Rubripirellula tenax: one gene and its partner. The protein of the gene in region 2 binds, or shares a complex with, the protein of the main gene of each other region. Links are inferred from orthologs where the notes say so. Each region holds a gene or a part of one and is shown on either strand. Other genes may lie near its edges.

Region 1 (3,736 bases), on a different replicon or contig from region 2:
GGTGTAGGCAGTGGTACCGGCAAGACAGCCGGACGTGGTCACAACGGACACAAGAGCCGCAGCGGTTACAGCCGCAAGCCAACCTTCCAAGGTGGTGCGATGCCGATGATCCGTCGTGTTCCCAAGCGTGGTTTTAACAATCGCTGGGCCCAAGTCGTCTTCGCGGTGAACGTTGACCGTTTGAACGAAGCGTTCAACGACGGTGACAATGTCACCTTGGAAGCACTCGCCGCCAAGGATCTTGCCAAAGGTACGTTTGACGAGGTGAAGATTCTCGGCGATGGTGAATTGACCAAGAGGCTCAACGTCACAGCTCACCGGTTCAGCAAGTCGGCCGAAGAAAAGATTCAAGCCGCTGGCGGAACGATCAACAAGCTGGTCGCCAAGCGAACACCGAAAGAACGCGTCGCGGACTTGAAAGCAGCAAAAGCTTAGTCGCTGGTCGCATTTGTTAAACGATGCTTAACGCCCAGCCGTAGGCGCCGGCCTTCGAGTTCCGGTGCCCACGGGTGGGCGTTAAGTCATGGTTGGTATCGCTTGAGACCGCATCGGTCGTTAAACTTCGACCAACCATCATCTCTCCTTAAGATCCCGATGCCGAACCCTGTTCGTGCATCCCAAGAATTCAAAGACGGACCTGACGCATGTTTGAAAAGCTGCGCATCATTTTCTCGATTCCTGAGCTTCGCAAGAAGGTCATGCTGACAATTGGATTGTTGGCGATCTATCGAATCGGCTTCCACATCCCCTTGCCGATGATCGCGACGAACATCGGTGATGCGGGCGGAACCGCTTCGGAGTTTTTCGAGAAGATCACCTTGTTCGCCGCGAGCGATCTTCGCGAAGCAACGATCTTCGGCCTCGGCATCATGCCGTACATCTCGGCGTCGATCATTTTTCAATTGCTGGGCAGCGTCTATAAGCCGCTCGAAGATTTGAAGAAAGAGGGCGAGGCTGGTCGAAAGAAGCTGAACGAATACACTCGTTATCTGACCGTGCTGATCTGCGTGGTTCAGTCTTACATGTACCTGAAATTCATGCTGATGTCGGGCGGCCCGTCCGGCAACGGGGACATCAACCCGAACTTCATGGCCAGCGATGGTTCATTGTTTTGGGGCTGGCAGTTCGTTGCCGTGTTGGTGATGACCTGCGGAACGGTATTCCTGATGTGGTTGGGCGAACAAATCGACGAGCATGGTATCGGTAACGGTATCAGCTTGCTGATCATGGCTGGCATTCTGGCTCAAATGCCAAAGGCACTGTACGAACTGGTTCGCAACATGAAGACCGAATTGACGGGGCTCAGCCGCGGCCAAATCGGGATTGAAACACTTGTGTTGCTGGTGGTGTTGTTCGTCGGCGTCGTGTTCGGTGTGGTGTTTATCACCCTGGGCCAACGCAAGATCCCGACTCAATCGGCCAAGTTCACTCGTGGACGCCGTGTTTACGGCGGTACGCGTCAACACCTGCCGCTTCGCATCAACCAGGCGGGCGTTATGCCGATCATTTTCGCGAGCAGCTTGCTGATCATCCCCGGAATGTTGATGGGTGGAATGGCCAGTTTTGTGGGCAGTGAAAGTGCTTTGTTCAAACCCCTCAACCTGATCGGATTGACGTTGAACGACCAAGGTTCGTTCGTGTTCAATCTGTTCTATGTCGTTTTGATTTTCTTCTTCTGCTACTTCTGGACGGCGATCACGTTCAACCCGAAGGAGATGTCGGACAATCTGCGTGACAGCGGCACGTTCATTCCCGGTTATCGGCCGGGCAAGCGAACGACGGATTATCTTGAGAAGGTAATGGTTCGAATCACTTACGTCGGTGCTGCTTTCCTTTCGATCGTCGCGATCGTGCCAACCATCGTTTACGGCTCGCTTGGCGTGCCCTATTCGATTGCCGGTTTCTATGGTGGCACTGGTCTGTTGATCGCCGTCAGCGTGGCGTTCGACTTGGTTCAAAAGATCGACAGCCACTTGGTGATGCGAAACTATCGTGGACTACTCGAGGGCGCCGGCGGCGGTACCTCGCCCGTCGTCTAATCGAGTTCCAAAGTCACCCTTTTTCCGCAACGATGAAGGTGTTTCAATGCGAATCATCTTCATCGGTCCGCCGGGTGTCGGTAAAGGCACCCAGTGCAAGCGGTTAACCGAGCGATTAAGAATCCCCCACCTCTCAACGGGGGAGATGTTGCGGGGTACTCGCAACGAGTCGGCTCTCGGTCGCGTGGTGGCAAGCTATATCGATGGCGGGCGTTTGGCCCCCGATTACTTGGTCATGCGGATCGTCACGAAGCGATTGCTGGCGGCGGACTGCGAAGACGGTTGCCTCTTCGACGGATTTCCGCGGACGGTCAACCAAGCTCGGATGCTGGATGAATACCTGCCGACGAAGAATCGAAAGATCGACGTCGTGCTGAATCTGGTCGCCGATCAAGAAGAGCTGATTTCACGCTTGCTAAAACGTTCGCTCGTTGAGAATCGAGCCGACGATAACGCAGAAACGATTTCAGCGCGGCTGAGAGTTTTTCATACCCAAACGGCACCGGTGTTGGACTACTACAGCGGCCGCGATTTGGTCCGCACCATCGACGGCATGCATCCTCCCGAGGACGTCTTCGCCGCGATTGAGAAACACCTCGTGCCAAAACCGTCTTAGACGCATCGATTCGCTGGTATCCCAGCGTCCGTTCCGCCAACGTACTGGCGGACACTCTTCGCGTTGGCCTGTACAATGCAGACATTCTGGGCAGCTTCTTCAAGCATAGGTTTCCAACGTGATCATTTCGAATTCGTCTTCTCAGGTTCGATCGCAATTTTGGGTTGCCGGGACGTTAGGAGTCATCGCCGTCATTGCGGGAATCTTGAGTCCGGCTTCCGCGTTGGCGCAAGGCTTTTTGCGTCCCATCACGGGCGCCCAATCAGGACGTTTTATTGAACCTCCGCGTGCGATCGAACAGCAGTTACGTGATGCTGACCGCGCATTGGGGGAAAAGCGTTACAGCGACGCCGTCGTGGCACTGGGTGACTTGCTCTCTCGTGACGCCGAACAGATGGACGAGTCCGACCTTACCGGGCAAGACTTTTTTCTTGGCGCAGACGAAGCCGTTGTTGGAACGCCGTTGCAAATGAGTCTGTTTCGCGCGGCGCGTGAAATGATCGCTAGCCTTCCGTCGGCTGCGATGGAAACTTATGAACTGCGTTACGGGTCGATCGCAAAAAAATCACTGATCGCGGCCAGCGAGAATCGTGACTGGGAACAAGTCCGTGAAGTCCGACGTCGTTTCTTTCACACGCGTGCCGGTTACGAGGCGTCGTGGTTGTTGGCGCAACGCGAGATTTATAGCGGACATCCATTGGCGGCTTCGGTCCTATTGGACGATGTTGTCACCCATCCCGGCGCTATCAAGCATTTGGGAAACGGCGTGACCTTGCTGCATGCATCGGCGTGTCGTTTGGCGGATCGAAATGTTCCCGAACTGGGCGTCGGCGTCGTCACGCTGGCCGGCAAAGAAGAGACGATTCCGGCTACGGACGATCAAGTGAATTGGCTTGCCAGGCATAGCGCACAACTGCCCAATTACGCGGCGGCAGAGACGTCGGATTACCCGATGTTTGGATCAACGCCCAGCCGTAACGGTGGCTCCGCCGGACAATTACCGTTGACGAATCTGCGCTGGATGTTGAACACCACAGCGAGCCCGCGCCAAGAGCGGACACTCCGAGACGTCGCGAACGAG
Region 2 (6,073 bases):
GCCCTGGCACTTCGTCCCAGCGAATCAGCAGCAGGAATGTCGTCCAAACATCGGCGAACGAACGTTTCCAACTCCGCCGCATCGTTGACTCGAACAGCGGCGTCCGCATCGATCAATTGCTCTGCGATTTGCCGAAAATTTCGTGTGTTGGGACCGAACGAAACCGCGGATCCGTATCCTGCCGGCTCAAGCATGTTTTGACCGCCGCGATCGCCAAAGCTGCCACCGACGGTTGCGATCGGACCAACGCCCCACCAATCTCTTAGCTCGCCAATCGTGTCGACCAAAACGACCGACGAGGCCTCCCAATTCTGGTTCCCGATCGCCGGATCACTGCTGCGACGGTGGACGCTCAATCCATGATGTTCAACCAGTTTGGCGACTTCGTCAAAACGTTCTCGATGACGAGGAACCAAAACCAGACGCAGTTCTGGATGGTCGCTAACCAACGACTGGTAGATCGAAATCGCCATCGCCTCTTCGCCTGGCTGGGTGCTGCCGACGATCCAAACGCGATGCCACGGATCAACACCGGCCCACTGTGACAGTCGATTGACGGCGATGACATCTCGCGACGTCGGCGCGTTGTCGAACTTAAGCGATCCAGTTACCGTCAACCGACTCGGCGGCGTCCCACAGGCCTCGAAGCGTTTGCGAGTCGCTTCGTCTTGGCAACCGACCCACGTCAATCGGGCAAACGTGGACGCGGTCCAGCGAGAAAATGCTTGATACCTGGAACTGCTTCGTTCGCTTAGCCTCGCATTGGCAACGCAAACGGATACACCGAAATCGGTGGCGATACGAACCAGATTGGGCCACAATTCCAACTCGGCCAGCACCAACTTTTGTGGTGCCAAATTCTTGAGTGTTCGTCGGACGGCCCACGTGAAATCGAGTGGACAAAAGAAGACTCGCTCGCGACCAAACAGCTTGAGTGCCAAGTCGTAGCCGGTATCCGTCGATGTGCTGATGACAACGCAAACGCCGGGTTCGCGAAGTACTATTTCCCGGACCAAACCAGGCAGTAAATTCACTTCACCGACGCTAACCGCATGGACCCAAAGACAGCCGCGGCCTTGCGTCATCGCGTGGGCCTTCTTCGCCGCCAGCCCGAAAAGCTTTTCGGAAATCCCTCGCCGATAGCGACCGTGGCGAACCATTCGGTACCCGACAACCGGCGAAAGCAACATCAGCCCGACGGCGTACAGAAAATTGAATCGCATGGAAAATCCTTTTTCCGTTCCATCGAACCCGATACGCGTTACTTACGCATGTGACACGCTTTGTACTTCTTACCGCTGCCGCAGGGACACGGATCGTTGCGACCGACACGAGGTCCTTCATTTCGGATCGGATCCGGTCGCGACGCTTCGCCACCACCGCTGTTACTGGCTTCGGCCGCAGCTTGCGAAGCATTCGATTCGGCGGCAACGGCCATCGCCGAGTTGGCTTCGTCGTGACGGGCTTGGCCTTCGACATAGGTGCTGCGGATGAATTCTTCGTTCAGGGACTCCATCCGAAAAATCAAGTCCGTCACGCGTTCGCCGATCGATTCCCACATCGTTTCGAACAACCGCATGCCTTCGCGTTTGTATTCGACTTTGGGGTCCATTTGGGCATAGCCCTTCAAACCGACGCTGCTACGCAGGTGGTCCATCGTCAACAGGTGATTTTTCCACGTGTCATCGACGATATTGAGCAGTACTTGCCGCTCCATGCGACGCATTTCCGGGTGGAAGCGATCGTCCACCGCTCCATCGAGCGTCAAAGCCATTTCGTCGCGGTTCATTCGCGACAGGTCTTCTTTGGCAGCGTGATGATCCAGTTCGTCGTTCAGCCAACCCGCCAACTGGTCGAGTTTGCCGTTCGTTCCGCTGGCGACCGCAGCCGTCGTTTTCGGGTCTGCCTTCCCAAACAAATCGTCGAGTTTGGATTTCGCCAGCTGGTGTTTTTCGTCAGCGGCGCCGTGCGTGTTGCGACTGAATTCGATCAGCTGTTCTTTCAGTTCGTCACGATTGAGTCGGACGCTATCGATATCCAGCGACGCACCGAATCGACGCGACACCCATTGGACCAAACCTTCGCGATCGAGCGAGACTTGGGCACCTTGCTTCTCGGTGAACCGCGACAGTCCCGTCAGCACCGGATACTCAGCTTCTTTGTGCAGGTACGCCGCTTCGGCACGCTCGTACAGCGATTTGGAAACCTTTCGCCGATCTTCGACATCACGGAATTCGTCGGGCGTGGTTTCGATGCCGAACTTATGGTGCATCCAAGCGCTGAGCGTTCGCAGACCAAAGTCTGCGTCTAACATCATCTCGCCTTCGCTCAGATCAACGGTCGTGATCCTTTGATGCGCGGCGGCCGTCAAGACATCGATCATTTCGTCGCGGTCCATCTTCTGGAGCGAGTGCTCCTGATAGTTGGTCCCCAATCGCGTGTTTGCCCAGTTCGCCAGCGCCTTCCAGTTCCATTCATCTTCCATCGCTTCGGGAAGATTTTCCTCGACGACTTCGGCAACGGTGACTTCGGCAGATCGCTCGGCCATATCCTTGGCGTACGAGTCGGCCATTTCGAAATCCATGTTCGAAAAATCGCGTGGTTCCAGCTGGCAATCTAGTTTCGCTCCGGCGAATGACGCAAACGAGTCGACGCCGTAATTCGTTTCAAGGAACGTGTCGACGTACTTGGTGATTTGGCCGCGAACCAATTCCAAAATCATCTTCCGCGAACTGTGTCCGTCCAACAGGTTTTGGCGATATCGGTAAACCCGCTTGCGTTGCTCGTCCATGACCTCGTCATAGTCGAGCAAGCTCTTGCGAATTTCGTAGTTGCGTTCTTCGACCTTCTTTTGGGCCGCCGCGATTCGGCGAGTCACCATTTGAGACTCGATCGCTTCGCCTTCCTTCATCCCCAAGCGTTCCATCATGCTTTTGACAAAATCGCCAGCAAAAATCCGCATCAAGTCGTCTTCGAGCGACAAGAAAAAGCGGCTCGAACCGGGGTCGCCTTGACGACCGCAACGACCGCGAAGCTGCAAGTCGATACGGCGAGACTCGTGACGTTCGGTACCCAGGACGTACAGACCACCGATCTCGCGAACGACTTCGCCCTCTTCGCTCATCTTTTCGCGTTGGTCGATCTCGTCGACCAAAGTGTTCCAAACTTCGTCGGGCACTTCCAAACGAGTCGGGTATTCGTGTTGCAGTTGTGCCCAAGCCATGTTCTCGGGGTTACCACCCAGGATGATGTCCGTACCACGACCGGCCATGTTGGTCGCGATCGTGACGGCATTCAACCGGCCCGCTTGGGCGACGATATCGGCTTCGCGACCGTGCTGTTTCGCGTTCAAAACGTCGTGCTCGATGCCACGACGTTCCAGCAACTCGGACAACCGTTCGGATTTCTCGATCGAAACCGTACCGATCAACACGGGGCGACCCTTCCGTTCGATCGAGGTGATTTTCGACTTCGGAAACTTCGACGCCGTCTTTTCACCCTTCAAGATGATGCTGACTTCGTCATCCGTTTCGCTTTGGATGATGCCCCAGTGTTCGTCGTCTTTACTGTTGAGAATGTCCCACTTGTGGGCGCGTTCGACTTCATCGGCGAGCGCTTTGAATTTGTCTTTTTCGGTCAAGTAGATCAGGTCGGGATGCTCGATCCGTTGCATGTGGCGGTGCGTCGGAATCGCGACCACGTCCAAGCCGTAGATCTTCATGAACTCCGTCGACTCGGTCATCGCCGTGCCCGTCATACCGGACAACTTTTTGTACATCTTGAAGATGTTTTGCAGCGACGCCGTTGCGAACGTTTGCGTTTCCTGTTTGATCGGCACACCCTCTTTGGCCTCGACGGCTTGGTGGAGCCCGTCGGACCATTGGCGGCCTTCCATCAAGCGCCCGGTGAACTCGTCGACGATCACAATCTGGCGATCTTTGACGACGTAGTTAACGTCCAACCGATACAAATAATGAGCCTTCAACGAATTGTCGATCAGGTGCGGCCATTCCATGTTGCCAGCGGTGTAGAAGCTCTCGACACCGGCCAACCGTTCGGCTTCGCGAACACCTTCGTCGGTCAATGTGACGTTGTGCTGTTTTTCGTCGACGGTGAAGTGTGTTTCTTTGACCAATTGCCGGGCGACGCGATCCGATTCCTGGTAGCGTCCCAAGTCCAAATCGGCCGGGCCGCTGATGATCAGCGGAGTCCGTGCTTCGTCGATCAGAATATTGTCCACTTCGTCGATGATCGCGTAGTTGAGCGGACCTTGGCATTGCTGAACTTCGCTGGGGAACCGATCGTCGCCTTTGGCGGCCGGTCGCATGTTGTCGCGAAGATAGTCAAAGCCGAATTCGTTGTTCGTTCCGTAAGTGATGTCGCATGCGTAAGCGGCTTGCTTTTCCGCCGTCGACATGCCGGACTGGATCGCGTTGATGGTCAACCCCAGGTTCATGAACAGCGGTGCCATCCATTCCATGTCGCGACGGGCCAAGTAATCGTTGACCGTGATGACGTGAACGCCTTTGCCTTCGAGTGCGTTCAGGTACGTCGGCAACGTCGCGACCAACGTCTTTCCTTCGCCCGTCACCATTTCGGCGATGCCACCATTGTGAAGCACCATGCCGCCGATCAATTGAACGTCGTAATGACGCATGCTCATGAAACGCTTGCCGCCTTCGCGACAGACCGCGAACGCGTCTTCCAAAATGTCATCCAGCGCTTCGCCGTCACGCAGTCGCCCACGAAGAATATTCGTTTGGGCGCGAATTTCTTCGTCGGTCATCGCCGCATATTTGGGCTCCATGGCCGTGATTCGATCGGCGCGTTCACGAAACCGAGCGACGGTCCGCGCGTTGGCCGACCCGAAAACGGCCGTGATACCGCGTTCAACGGAACCGAAGGCGCCACCGAAAATGACGCCGAGGATGTCCCAAATCTGTTCAAAAAATGACATGGTTCTATAGAAGTTGTTTTGCCGAAAAGCCTGCGAGGTCAGCCGCCGTTGGCGCCTCGAGCGCTTCAAGAAGTTCATCCCTGATCGCGACAAACCGATGCCCGTGCGCGGACATTCGCCCCGCTTTAATCGCGTAAATCGTTCTGAAAGCTAAAGTTACGGGTTTGGGGAATATGGGTCAACTGCGATTGTGCGGTGCGGCCACCGTCGGGCCTATCCGAATTCGGTTCGCCGATTCGCCTCGAAAGTCTTGTAGGATAAGGCAGCTTTCTTTTCTCAGCTCTGGATTTCCTAACTTTGGAAGCCGCAATCCTATGCGACCTTATCACAAGTGCATCTGTCTCAAGCGAATCTGCCTCACGCGATCTTTGAACGCATCTGGCCCATTCCCGTCCCGATGGGTGCATCATCGCCGTTTTGCGACGATCGTGCCACCGACCCTCCATTCGCTTCGATATTCGCTTCGGCGCAGGTTTGCTTGGCTTGCCGCCGCCGCACTTTCGTTTTGCCTATTTTCGCCAAGTCAGGCTGTTTTCGCCCAGGGCCAGGGAACCGCTTTTGGGACATTGGGTGGCGTCGAGCCGACCGGCCAGTATCCGCCGCAAACGTATTATTTGGCGCTCGGGGTCTATCGCGGAGGCGATTTGCCATCAGCCCTGAACGCTTTCGAGGCCGCGCTGCGTGGATCTCGCCGCAACATCAACGGGCGGATGATCGACGCGATTCCCGCACTGGCGATGATGGGCGAATGCCATTGGCACCTGGGAAATGTTCCGGCCGCTCGCGAAATTTCGGACCAAGTCTATGACATCGCGACTCGATACCAAGGTTGGCTGTCGCGAGTGGACTGGAATTCGACCGTCCAGATGGGAGTTCAGCGAACCAAGCCGAATTGGCTGTGGCCCGACGCGGCGAGTGTCAATTTGATCGCGACGAGCGATCGGATGATGTTTCTGTCCGGGAATCGAGTCACCGAGCAGTCATTGGTCGCCGGCGGCGCGATCGAGGAATTGAACGTCCGGTCGATGGATATCATCGAAATCATGCGTGGCATCGCGACCGCGTCCTACCGTCGACGGATCATCCTGGGGCCGTTATCCGAAGAAGACTCGATGG

What was found. The genes of interacting proteins can lie anywhere in the genome.
Region 1: the proteins of Poly51_RS31685 (region 2) and secY are in contact, whole or in part, in a crystal structure (PDB 3DIN), measured with the Thermotoga maritima proteins. The link is inferred for Rubripirellula tenax from one-to-one orthologs. Residues at the interface, in WP_004082002.1 of Thermotoga maritima: Glu261, Ala262, Arg263, Lys300, Ala301, Arg302, Thr303, Ile304, Ile305, Leu323, Tyr324, Asp325, Pro326, Val329, Ser330, Tyr333, Ile336, Lys340, Phe345, Val349, Glu363, Phe364, Tyr374, Ser375, Gly376, Gly377, Glu393, Ile395, Thr482, Ser483; in WP_004081795.1 of Thermotoga maritima: Glu108, Gly109, Glu110, Glu111, Ala236, Glu237, Arg238, Arg239, Ile240, Thr241, Ile242, Gln243, Tyr244, Ala245, Arg246, Arg247, Val248, Thr249, Gly250, Arg251, Arg252, Val253, Tyr254, Gly256, Ala257, Ser258, Thr259, Tyr260, Leu261, Pro262.

What each region holds. Positions count from the first base shown.
Region 1 is NZ_SJPW01000002.1:803,637-807,372, forward strand. Bases 1-2,841 are described here. They hold secY (preprotein translocase subunit SecY), read left to right. Parts: upstream 1-644; coding sequence 645-2,039; downstream 2,040-2,841. Other genes in these bases: rplO (50S ribosomal protein L15), read left to right, coding at 1-435; Poly51_RS08815 (adenylate kinase), read left to right, coding at 2,086-2,655; Poly51_RS08820 (outer membrane protein assembly factor BamB family protein), read left to right, coding at 2,774-2,841. Outside these bases: more of Poly51_RS08820, read left to right, coding at 2,842-3,736. UniProt on the Escherichia coli protein: The central subunit of the protein translocation channel SecYEG. Consists of two halves formed by TMs 1-5 and 6-10.
Region 2 is NZ_SJPW01000003.1:164,319-170,391, forward strand. The notes cover bases 1,062-5,344. They hold Poly51_RS31685 (preprotein translocase subunit SecA), read right to left. Parts: upstream 4,958-5,344; coding sequence 1,262-4,957; downstream 1,062-1,261. Other genes in these bases: Poly51_RS11550 (3-deoxy-D-manno-octulosonic acid transferase), read right to left, coding at 1,062-1,223. In the rest of the region: more of Poly51_RS11550, read right to left, coding at 1-1,061; Poly51_RS11560 (CHAT domain-containing protein), read left to right, coding at 5,386-6,073. UniProt on the Escherichia coli protein: Required for protein export, interacts with the SecYEG preprotein conducting channel.